DNA from 2 places in the Lysinibacillus sp. JK80 genome. Region 1 is predicted to be linked to the other one. Evidence: riboswitches for the same ligand, from Rfam matches in the RefSeq annotation. Region 1 holds a riboswitch; the other holds the start of a gene.

What was found. A riboswitch is a leader RNA that binds a small molecule or an ion and turns the genes downstream of it on or off. The one in region 1 is predicted to bind preQ1.
Region 2: another riboswitch for preQ1. It lies ahead of HXV90_RS12970 (QueT transporter family protein); the one in region 1 lies ahead of queF (preQ(1) synthase).

What each region holds. Positions count from the first base shown of each region.
Region 1 is NZ_CP058997.1:4,588,121-4,593,920, reverse strand. It holds gene HXV90_RS23085 (S8 family serine peptidase) at 1-3,700, opposite strand, end outside; PreQ1 riboswitch class I at 4,010-4,056, shown strand; gene queF (preQ(1) synthase) at 4,182-4,682, shown strand; gene queC (7-cyano-7-deazaguanine synthase QueC) at 4,787-5,446, shown strand; gene queD (6-carboxytetrahydropterin synthase QueD) at 5,450-5,800, shown strand, end outside.
Region 2 is NZ_CP058997.1:2,535,567-2,541,366, forward strand. It holds gene HXV90_RS12955 (ABC transporter ATP-binding protein) at 496-1,290, opposite strand; gene HXV90_RS12960 (ABC transporter permease) at 1,283-2,311, opposite strand; gene HXV90_RS12965 (ABC transporter substrate-binding protein) at 2,396-3,418, opposite strand; PreQ1 riboswitch class I at 3,740-3,784, shown strand; gene HXV90_RS12970 (QueT transporter family protein) at 3,791-4,273, shown strand; T-box leader at 4,342-4,541, shown strand; gene trpB (tryptophan synthase subunit beta) at 4,600-5,763, shown strand.

The DNA.
Region 1 (5,800 bases):
CATTGCCATTGCCATTGCCATTACCATTGCCGTTGCCATTGCCATTGCCATTGCCATTGCCATTGCCATTGCCATTGCCGTTACCATTGCCCGGCTTTTCAACTAATACATCAAATGTTAATGTGTGGTCACCATACGTTGCTGTAATTGTCGTAGTACCTTGACCTTTACCTTTTACAGCCCCTGCTTTTACAGTAGCTATTTTATCATTTGCTACTTCGTAGGTTGCAAGCGTAGTAACATCTTTTTCTGTTGTTCTACCCTCAAAAGTAGTTACTTGAGTAATCTTAACCATAACCTCTTTACCTATTCTAGTTTCAACCTGAGCTTGGTCAATTTCTAGTGTTACGATTGGTGTTTCTACAACAGGTGCTTTTACTGTAACATTTACCGTAACTTCATGATCACCATATGAAATAGTAATCGTAGTCGTGCCCTCACCTACAGCAGTTACTAATCCATTTGCTATTGTTGCAACATTTTCATCTCCCACAACATAAGTTGCTTTTGAAGTTACATCTTCCTCTGTTGCTTCACCTTCTGGAGGAGTAGATGTCTCTGTTACCGTAAGTTGTGCAGATTCCCCAGCTGTTAGGTCTAGCTCAGTTGGATTGACAGAAAGTGTTACTTTTGGTTCAACTACATCTTTTTCAAATATTAGTGCTTCACCAACATTCCCAGCAGCGTCTTCAATTTTTACTGATACAGCATTAGTTTCTGTTGTTACTGGGAATGTGAAGCTACCGTCTTGATTTAATTCAAAAGGAACAGGCGCTTGTATTTCGCCATTCACAGTCGCAATATAGGAAGCTTTTAATTTATCATTTAAATTGTAGTTTAAACCATATAAATATAACTCTTCATTGTAGTCGATATACTTATCTGTTACCTTTCCTGTAGCGACACCTTCAGCTACTGAACCAGTAATTTCTGGTTTAGTCGTTTTCACGATAATTGGTCCAACATAATCGGAAACTACCCCTGATGCCGCAAGACCAGTAAAGTCAATAGTATAGAGACCATCGGGAATTGTTGTGGCAGGTTCTGTTCCCCATGGTTTGTATTGCCCAGCGATATTTAGCGTATAAGAGCCTTTTCCTAGCGCAGTACCTGCATGTAGATAACCGATGTAGCCATCACCATATTCTCCACCTTGAGGATTCATAATATCCCATAGCTCGATATAGTTAGTTGTTACATCGCCAGTTAATGTAAATGAAAGAACAGCTGAATCTTTCACGCCATCTCCATTAAAGGATAGGTCTGTTTCTGTAATCTTTAAATCTTTAATTTCAGTTACTGCCTCACTTCCAAAGTCAGCTGCGAATGGCAATGAAATTTCTGTAGCACCACCGCTGATGTGAATATACCCCAGTATTTCCGAGCCGTTTGGAGCTTTAGCTTGTGAAGCCGTTAATGTAAGATTTAACACTTGCTCACCAACTAGATTAAATGTTGGCTGGTCGACTGTAACAGTTGCATCACCAAATGATTTTGTCACATCAATTGATACATTATAATTACCGCCGTTCCCCTTTATATCTTTTACTAAAACTTGTTTCGTTACGGAAATATCCTGGTCTTTAAGTGATTGTGGACCAAAAGTAACTGTCCCTTTTAAGTTTTCTGAAACAGCTCCTGTTCCATCTAAAATTGCACTATCCAATGCATAGGCAAGAATTTCTGGATGTGCTGCAGCATAAGCATTTACACGACCTGCACCTTGAGAGAACACATCGTATTTTGTTTTATCTAAAACCTTTGCTGTATTAGAAAGCGCCACTTTTATGTCGAACGCATTCCAATCAGGATTTGCTTGTTTAAGTAATGCAACAATACCTGTAATATGCGGTGTTGCCATAGAGGTTCCTGTTTTACGATCATATGCCTCTGCATAATCTGCATTAGGGAAGTCCTTTTTATACATTGGAATCGTTGACATAATGTTTGTTCCAGGTGCACTTACATCTGGTTTAATATCAAAGTTTGGCGTAGATGGGCCACGGGAGCTTGAATCGTTTACTTCATCTCCCAGTGTCTTTGTGGAAGTAAATTGACTAAAGCTAACTTTTCCAGTTCCACCGGCTAATGCAGCACGAATTGCATTGCCATCCGTTTGGGACATATCAAATGTTGGTAGAAAAGCAAAGGAATCACCTAGGAATGTACCTGAAATATTAGGTGCATTTGTTCCACCAGCAAAGTTATGAATAATTGTGGCGACTGCTCCATTTGCCTTTGCATTCGCAATTTTATCAACAAATGCGATACTGCCACGAGAGATTAATGCCACTTTACCTTCTACATCAATTCCCTCATAGTCTTTTACTTCTCCGTTTCCAGGAATAGCAACTAGGTCAAATTCTCCTTGAAGCTGTGTTGCTAAATCCCTTCCAAAAGTTGTTCCCATTAATGGGAGCTGTTTTGTTAAGTTGTAGTCACCAACTGTAACATTCACTTCACCGTTATACATTGTTTCTGGATTTGTTGTGTTACCCACAGCAATTCCTAAACGAGCGGTTGCAGGCGTGCCCATTGTTCCTCGATTTGGGCCGGAGTTCCCTGTTGCAATTACTCCGATTGTTCCAGCCATCATTGCATTATTAATAGCAAATGAACCAGCGTCCGTTTCAGAGTTAGCCCCCCCACCAAGAGAAAGGTTGATTATGTCCATTTTTTCTGTTACAGCCGTTTCAATTGCTTTAACAATACCAGATGTAGCCCCACTTCCATATGCACCAAGAACACGGTAAGCATAAAGGTCTACTTTTGGAGCAATTCCTTTAATGCCGAAATTGTTAGCTCCAATTGCTGCAATGGTTCCAGCAACATGGGTACCGTGAGAAGTATAGAACGAGCTTCCCTTTTCATTAAATTCAGGTGTTCCAGCAGGACGCTCAGAAGGCAAGGTTTCCGATGCATCGTCATCTGCCCGAGGCTTTGTGTAAGTTGATGAATTTGGAATGAAGTTTTTCCCACCCTTGTAAATTCCAGCGAACTCAGGGTGATCTGCGTCAATACCAGTATCTAATACTGCTACCTTTATACCTTGTCCTTCAATTCCTTCATTCCAAAGCTGTTCGATGCCGAGGAAAGAAATACTTGTATTCATTTGAGCCTCTAGTTGATCTTCCTTAATCAGTTCTGATGATTTCATTGTATTATCTTCAGATGCGTAAACAATTGCATCAGGTTCAATTAATGTTATTCCTTCTATTGAAAGCAGCTTTGGGAGATCATTTGCTTTCACAGTTGCTGCAAAACCGTTTAAAACAGTATCAAATGTGTAGCCTTGAGTCATTTGAACATTTTTAGTAGCTAATTCTTTCTTAACTTGTGCTTGTTGAGATTTTACATTTGATCGAACTTCATTTGCTCGCGCATTAGAGAACTTTTGGCCTTTCAATTGGCTCATTCCTTGCTCTAGTGCCACAGGCTTTTCAGATAAATGTACGATGACTGCAACTTCTTGATTGCCTGATACATTTTGTAAGCTTTCGTGAAGAGTTGGACCATCTTTAGACAAGCTTAGCTGTTCAGCGATAGCCGCCTTTAATTGAAGTATACTTTCACTTTGGCTATCCTGCTTGAATGGCTTCGAATCTTCAGCATTAGCACTCGATAATGGAACCAATAGAAAAAGCACCATAACGAAAGCTATCATACTACTTAAAAACTTCGTAAACTTAAACTTTTTCAAATCTCATTTCTCCCTCCGCTCTTAATTATCACACTTTTCAGTTTAGTGTGATATTTCCAATTTATCACAGGTGAGATAATTCGAATATCGGAATATTGAAAAATCTCAAAATATTGATAATTAGTATTACTTTGTTAAAAATGGATTAATTCTATTTTCCTAGTAATTTAATAAAAAAGTAGAACTTTCAAATGAGTATTGACTTACAGTGATTCATACTTTTTATCATTTAAGAGTTTTATAAAAAATCCATTTGACGTCCTGTATTATTTTTTGTACGATATTGAAGAAAAGAATGCCCGGACTAGAACGGGAGAGGTTCATAGCTGATACCCTCTATAAAAAACTATGGAAACATGACAATATGCCATGTCCATATCGGACGTGGCTTTTTTTATCTGTTTACTTATGTTTTAAATAGAATGATTGGTGATGCCTCTCTTGAAAAGTGTTGGGAAACATTTTACAAGGAGGTTTTTTTATGTCTGGCAGAAGTCATGAAGAAGGATTAAAGGATTTGACCCTATTAGGTAATCAAGGTACAAAGTATTCCTATGATTATGCACCTGAGGTATTAGAGGCAGTGGATAATCTTCATGCTAATCGAGATTATTTTGTTAAGTTTAATTGCCCAGAGTTTACCAGTTTATGTCCGCTTACAAGTCAGCCGGATTTTGCAACGATGTACATTTCATATATCCCAGATAAAAAAATTGTTGAAAGTAAATCTCTAAAGTTGTATTTATTCAGTTTTAGAAATCACGGCGATTTCCATGAAGATTGCGTGAATATCATTATGAATGATTTAATTGCATTACTTGATCCAAGATATATAGAGGTTTGGGGGAAATTTACTCCACGTGGGGGTATCTCGATTGATCCATGGTGTAACTATGGGAAGCCAGGAACTAAATACGAAGAAATCGCCAATTATCGTTTAATGAACCACGATCTTAACCCAGAAAAAATTGATAATCGATAAATGAAGCAAGACAGAGGTTTTTAGCTACCCTCTTAAAAAAACTAAGAAGAAAGCAGCACTTTTTCTTAGAGTGCTGTTTTTTCGATATAAGGGAGTCTTTATAGATGAAAAAGGAAAAAGCAATTGTAGTATTTAGTGGAGGTCAGGACAGCACAACTTGTTTGTTCTGGGCAAAAGAACGCTTTGAAGAGATTGAGGCAGTAACTTTCGATTATGGTCAAAGGCATCGTCTTGAAATTGACTGTGCGAAGGTGATAACAGAGGAGCTTGGTATCAAGCATCACATACTTGATATGTCTCTCCTGAATCAACTTGCTCCGAATGCATTGACACGACAAGACATAAAGGTGAAGGACGGAGAAAATGGTGAGCTCCCATCGACTTTTGTGCCTGGCCGCAATCTCCTTTTTCTTTCATTTGCGGGCGTTTTAGCGAGCCAAGTAGGGGCAAAGCATATTGTAACAGGTGTTTGTGAAACTGATTTTAGTGGATATCCGGATTGCCGAGATGTCTTTATTAAATCCTTAAATGTAACGTTAAATTTATCGATGGATGATTCCTTTGTGATTGATACACCCTTGATGTGGCTGAATAAGGCACAAACATGGGAATTAGCTGATCAGCTTGGGGCACTTGAGTTTGTACGACAAAGAACGTTGACTTGCTATAACGGTGTCATAGCAGATGGATGTGGTGAATGCCCAGCATGTAAATTGCGAAATAAAGGGCTTGATGAGTATTTAAGTTATAGGAAGGAGTCTTAAGGCATGTCAGATTTTAAAATCGTTGAGAGACTCCAGAGAATTGATGTGGATATTCAAAGAAATCAATTGAAATATCATGCAAAGCGTGTTCTCATAAGCAAAGAATTTACCTTCGATGCTGCCCATCATCTACATCATTATGAAGGGAAATGTAAAAATCTACATGGGCATACCTATCGAGCTATATTAGGACTGAGTGGCTACACAGATGAACGTGGTTTGATGATTGATTTCGGCGATATAAAAGAAATATGGAAACATAAAATAGAGATTCATTTGGATCACCGTTATTTAAATGAAACGCTTCCACTCATGAATACGACGGCAGAGAATATTGTTGTTTGGATTTACGAA
Region 2 (5,800 bases), 2.1 Mb from region 1:
CTCACTTCTCTGAAAGTGAGGCTTTTTTATGCGATAAAATTTATTGATCGTTTAATTTCCCTAAATAAAAATTATTAAAACTAGTTGATGTTGAAAAAACAATATCGTCTGCGGGAAGAGACATTCTGGCTAGGCGAGAGATTGATATCTGTTCCGCCAGCGTCCAGGTGGCGTCTGATGAGCCGCTAAATCCCCTAAGGGGCAACTCCTCTCCAATCAACCCTTTTAAAACTGTGCCCTTTCATTTTCTATCATACTAACAATGTGGAAAAACGATGTGTGACAACGCCCTCCATAAAGAGTAGTGAGGACCTTTGCTAAATTAATGAGCTGGATTGGAAGGCTACTAGACTCCCATAAGATAGATCGGCACCCCCCACACATGAAATTAGGGAACCTGCAACGGTCATTCATTTACACCATTCATAAAAACACTATGGATGAAATTTTTTACACTATGGAAAACGCCCATACAAGTGTATGAGCGTTTCGATATTAACCTAATAGAGCACGGTCTGAATTCATTTTTTCCCCACGAATACGTTCAAACTCGGACATTAAATCAGGAATTGTTAATTCATGTTTGCGATCTTCACCAACTTCTAAAATGATTTGGCCTTTGTCCATCATAATAAGACGATTCCCTAAATCTAATGCTTGCTGCATATTGTGCGTTACCATTAATGTCGTTAAATTATCTTTTTCCACTAAATACTTCGTAATATGGGTAATTAATTCTGCACGTGATGGATCAAGTGCAGCTGTATGTTCATCTAGCAATAAAATAGATGGCTTTGTGAAGGTAGCCATTAAGAGCGACAAAGCTTGACGTTCCCCACCTGAAAGTAAACCTACCTTAGCAGAAAGACGATTCTCAAGATTCAAACCAAGCATCGCTAGTGATTCTTTAAAAAATTCACGACGCTTTTTGTCCACACCATTGCGTAGTCCTCTATGCTTATTTCGAGAGTATGCTAATGCTAGATTTTCTTCAATTGTCATCGTAGGTGCAGTTCCTGCCATTGGGTCCTGGAAGACACGCCCAATGTATTGAGAGCGTTTATATTCAGGCAAACTTGTCACATCATTACCATCAATCAATACTGTACCGAAATCGGGTGTTAAAGCACCTGAAATCATATTCATCATCGTTGATTTACCTGCACCATTACTACCTATAATTGTCACAAAATCACCGGGCTTTAAATGTAGGTTTATCTCCGCAAGTGCAATCTTCTCATCAGGTGTTCCTTCATTAAATACCTTATTAATACCATGTAATTTAAGCAAGGCCATTACCTCCCTGCTCTACTTTTTTTACTTGTGAAAGTTCTGCAGCACGTTTAGCTTTACGTTTACGTTCTTTACTCTTATTAATAAATTGCGGTAAGATCAGCGCCAAAATAACGATAATCGCTGTAATTAATTTCATGTCTCCTGAATCAAGGAAATCTACACGTAATGCTAAAGCTAATATAATACGATAAATGATGGCTCCTGCAATAACTGCAAACGTTGTACGGATAATAGTTTTAGTCCCAAAAATAGCTTCACCAATAATAACGGATGCGAGACCGATCACAATCATACCAATCCCCATACTAACATCAGAGAACTTCGAGTATTGTGCGATTAAAGCTCCAGAAAATGCGACAAGCGCATTGGAAAGACCTAGCCCCAAAATGATAAGTGTGTCTGTATTTGCAGAGAAGCTGCGAATCATTCGTTTATTATCACCAGTTGCTCGGATAGCTAGCCCAACCTCTGTCTTTAAGAACCAGTCTGCTATTAACTTAATTAAAATCGTGATGATTAATACAACAATCAGCACACTCCATGTACCTGGTACATGCTGAAAGCCTATGCTTTTTAATAGGTTATTGATAGCATCATCGATCCCTAAATTACTCCAAAAAGATTGAAACTTTGAAAAGATTGTTTCAGAGTTTAGTAGTGGAATATTCGGGCGACCTATCGTATTTTCTGCAGTTAACCCCATGATACGTAGATTAATCGAGTATAAAGCAATCATCATTAAAATTCCTGATAAAAGCGGATTAATCTTTCCTTTCGTGTGAAGAATTCCTGTCATACATCCAGCAATAAATCCAGCAACAATTGCCACTAAAGTCGCTAAGATTGGGTGGTAGCCAAGCAAAACCATTGTTGCTGCAGTTGCCGCCCCTGTTACAAAGCTTCCATCAACCGTTAAATCCGGAAAATCTAACACCCGAAATGTTAAATATACACCAAGTGCCATAATTGCATAGATGATTCCTTGCTCCACTGCGCCAAATAATGCTAAAAACATCGTTGAATCATCTCCTAAATCTCTTTATTATTTATATCACTTGTAAAATGAAGATAAAGCGGGGATAGTGCACCCCGCTTCGTTTTACTGTTCTAGAATTTCGGCACCCCAAGAATCTTTAATTTCGATGCCTAAATCATCTGCAACTTTTTTATTGATTAATAATTTCAGATTTTGTGGGTATTGTGCTGGTGTATCGGCAGGTGTCGCTTCACCTTTTAAAATTTTCACAGCCATTTGACCTGCTTCATAACCGATATCGAAATATTCAAAACCATAAGCGGCTAAACCGCCACGTGCTACAGAATCTAGTTCTCCTACAATTAATGGTAATTTATTCGTATTGGCAACATCAATTACCGATTCTAATGCAGAAACAACTGTGTTATCAGTAATAATATAGAAAGCGTCTACTTTACCAATTAGAGACTCTGTCGCTTGTTTTACATCCGCTGAAGTAGATGCTGATGCTTCTACCACCGCTAAACCTTGTTCGTCCATAACCTTTTTCACTTCTGAAACTTGTGCAACTGAGTTTTGCTCACCCGCATTGTAGACCATCCCTACTTTTTTCGCACCAAGTTCTTTTAGGAATGCTACAGTTTTAGAAATCGTTTCTGGATGTAAATCGATTGTGCCTGTAATATTTTTCCCTGGCTTCTCCATTGAGTCAATTAGCTGTGCACCAACAGCATCTGTAACAGATGTAAAAATAATTGGAATATCACTTGTTGCTGTTGCAGCGGCTTGTGCAGAAGGTGTAGAGTTTGCAAAAATTAAATCTACGTTTGCACTTACTAGATTGTTAGCAATCGTTGTGTTAAGGCTATTATCTCCCTGTGCAATTTGTGGATCGTAGTCAACTTTTAAACCAGCATCTTCAATTGCTTTTTTAAAGCCTTCCGTTGCTGCGTTTAACGATGGATGCTCAACAATTTGAGTAATCCCGATTTTATATGTTTTATCATCTGCATTTCCGCTCTCACTTGCATTGTTTTTTTCATTTCCTTTTGAATCTGCTGTACCTGAGCCACCGCTACCACAAGCAGCAAGAAGCAACACTAATCCAAAAAGAAGGAATGACAACTTCTTTACATTGCTTTTCACAAATAATCCCCCCGATTATATTCTCGAATATCTATCGCACTTTATCCAAACAAAGTGTGAATGTATCGCTATATTATCGTTATTATCGAGCTCCGTCAACAACATTATGAATGTTCTGACTTTTAAAAGTGACAAAATATTTTAGTTTTTCATTTAATTTGGCGCTTTAAACCGCTAAACTACGCTGTTTTAGTTAATCGATTTCTTTTTTCAACATAGTAAAAAATATTTATGACAATTTTGCGACGATAGGACATTATAGACAAAGTCTGACATTTGACTTCTACTAGATATCTATAATAGAATATTTACTTGTGTGAAAGCACCGTGGTTCGTAACCATCCCACGAAAAAAAACTAAGGAGAAATGAATATGAAGATAAAATTTTTAGCAGCAAGTGGTATCATTGCGGCTCTATATATAGCTGTAACCATGCTTGTTGCCCCATTTGGTTTTACAGAGGTACAGTTCCGAGTATCTGAGATGTTTAACCATTTAGTGGCCTTTAATCCACGCTTTGCCGTAGGGATTATTATTGGTGTATTGATCTCTAATCTCTTTTCACCACTTGGCATTTACGATTTAGTTTTTGGTGTAGGTCATTCAATGATTACTCTTGGCCTGTTTATTTTAATCTGTAAATTTGTCAAAAATATTTGGGCACGTTTAATTATTAATACATTGCTCTTTACATGTACTATGTTTATCATTGCCTTTGAGCTGAACTTGGCTTTAGAGTTGCCATTTTTCTGGACTTGGCTAACAGTCGCGGCGGGTGAATTTGTTGTATTAGCTGTAGGTGCACCGATTATGTATGTTTTAAACAAACGCCTTCACTTTAAAAATTTGATTTAACTGACGGATCTTTTTAGATTCGTCTTTTTTCTTGACACTATTCTGAAAATACTCTACAATTCTTTCTAATAAATGCAAGGAAGAAGAGTAGTAGCAAGCATTGTTACTTTTAGAGAGCTGGTGGTTGGTGCAAACCAGTAGTACAGACTTGTGAATGGACTTCAGAGCAGCCTTATCAAATGTAAGGCCGTTTCGCTCCCCGTTACCGGAGCAGGAAAGCGCGCAAAAATTGCGAATGAAGGTGGCACCACGGTTACTCGTCCTTTTTATGAGGGATTGGAGTGGCTTTTTTTTTGGAAAAATTAGCATAGAGGAGTCGAGTTAAGATGAGTACAGTAGTAGAAAAAAAGGGATATTTCGGTGAATTTGGTGGAAGCTTTGTTCCAAAGGAGCTTCAAAATGTTTTAAATAGACTAGATGAGAATTTTCAAAAGTATAAAGAGGATGATGATTTTAAGCAAGAATTAGATTACTATTTCCGTGAATATGTCGGTCGTAAATCCCCTCTTTATTTTGCAGAGAATTTAACAAAGCAATTAGGTGGCGCAAAAATCTATTTAAAACGTGAAGACCTTAACCACACAGGCTCCCATAAAATCAATAATGTATTAGGACAAATCTTACTAGCTAAACGTATGGGAGCAAATCGCGTGATTGCCGAAACAGGGGCAGGTCAACATGGTGTAGCAACAGCTACAGCGTGTGCCATGTTTGGAATGGATTGCACGGTTTATATGGGCTTGGAAGATACAAAACGCCAGGCATTGAACGTATTTCGCATGGAACTTCTCGGAGCGAAAGTTGTAGCTGTCGATAAAGGGCAAGGCCGCTTAAAGGATGCAGTAGATGAGGCATTCGCTGATTTAGTAGAAAACTATGAAACAACCTTCTATTTATTAGGCTCAGCAGTTGGACCACATCCCTTCCCATCAATGGTTAAACATTTTCAATCAGTGATTAGCCGCGAAAGTCGTGAACAGATTTTAGAAAAGGAAGGAAAGCTGCCGACAGCTGTTCTTGCCTGTGTAGGAGGCGGTAGTAATGCCATTGGGGCATTTGCTGATTATATTGCAGACGAAGATGTTCGTCTTATTGGAATAGAGCCAGACAAAGCTGCTACCTTAAACGAAGGAACACCAGGAGAGCTACACGGCTTCAAATGTTTAGTACTTCAGGACGCAGAAGGTAACCCACTCCCTACCTATTCAATAGCAGCTGGTTTAGATTATCCAGGTGCGGGGCCTGAGCATAGCCATTTGAAAACAATCGGTCGTGCTGAGTATGTGACCGTGACAAATGAAGAAGTTTTAGATGCCTTCCAAGTACTTTCTAAGGTTGAAGGTATTATTCCTGCCCTTGAAAGCTCACATGCAGTCGCACATGCTCTAAAATTAGCACCAACTTTATCATCTGAGGAAAGCATTATTATTAATATTTCTGGTCGTGGCGATAAAGACGTTGAACAAGTCTTCCACATGCTAACTAAATAACTCAAAAAAGAGCGACTTCCATTTACGGAAATCGCTC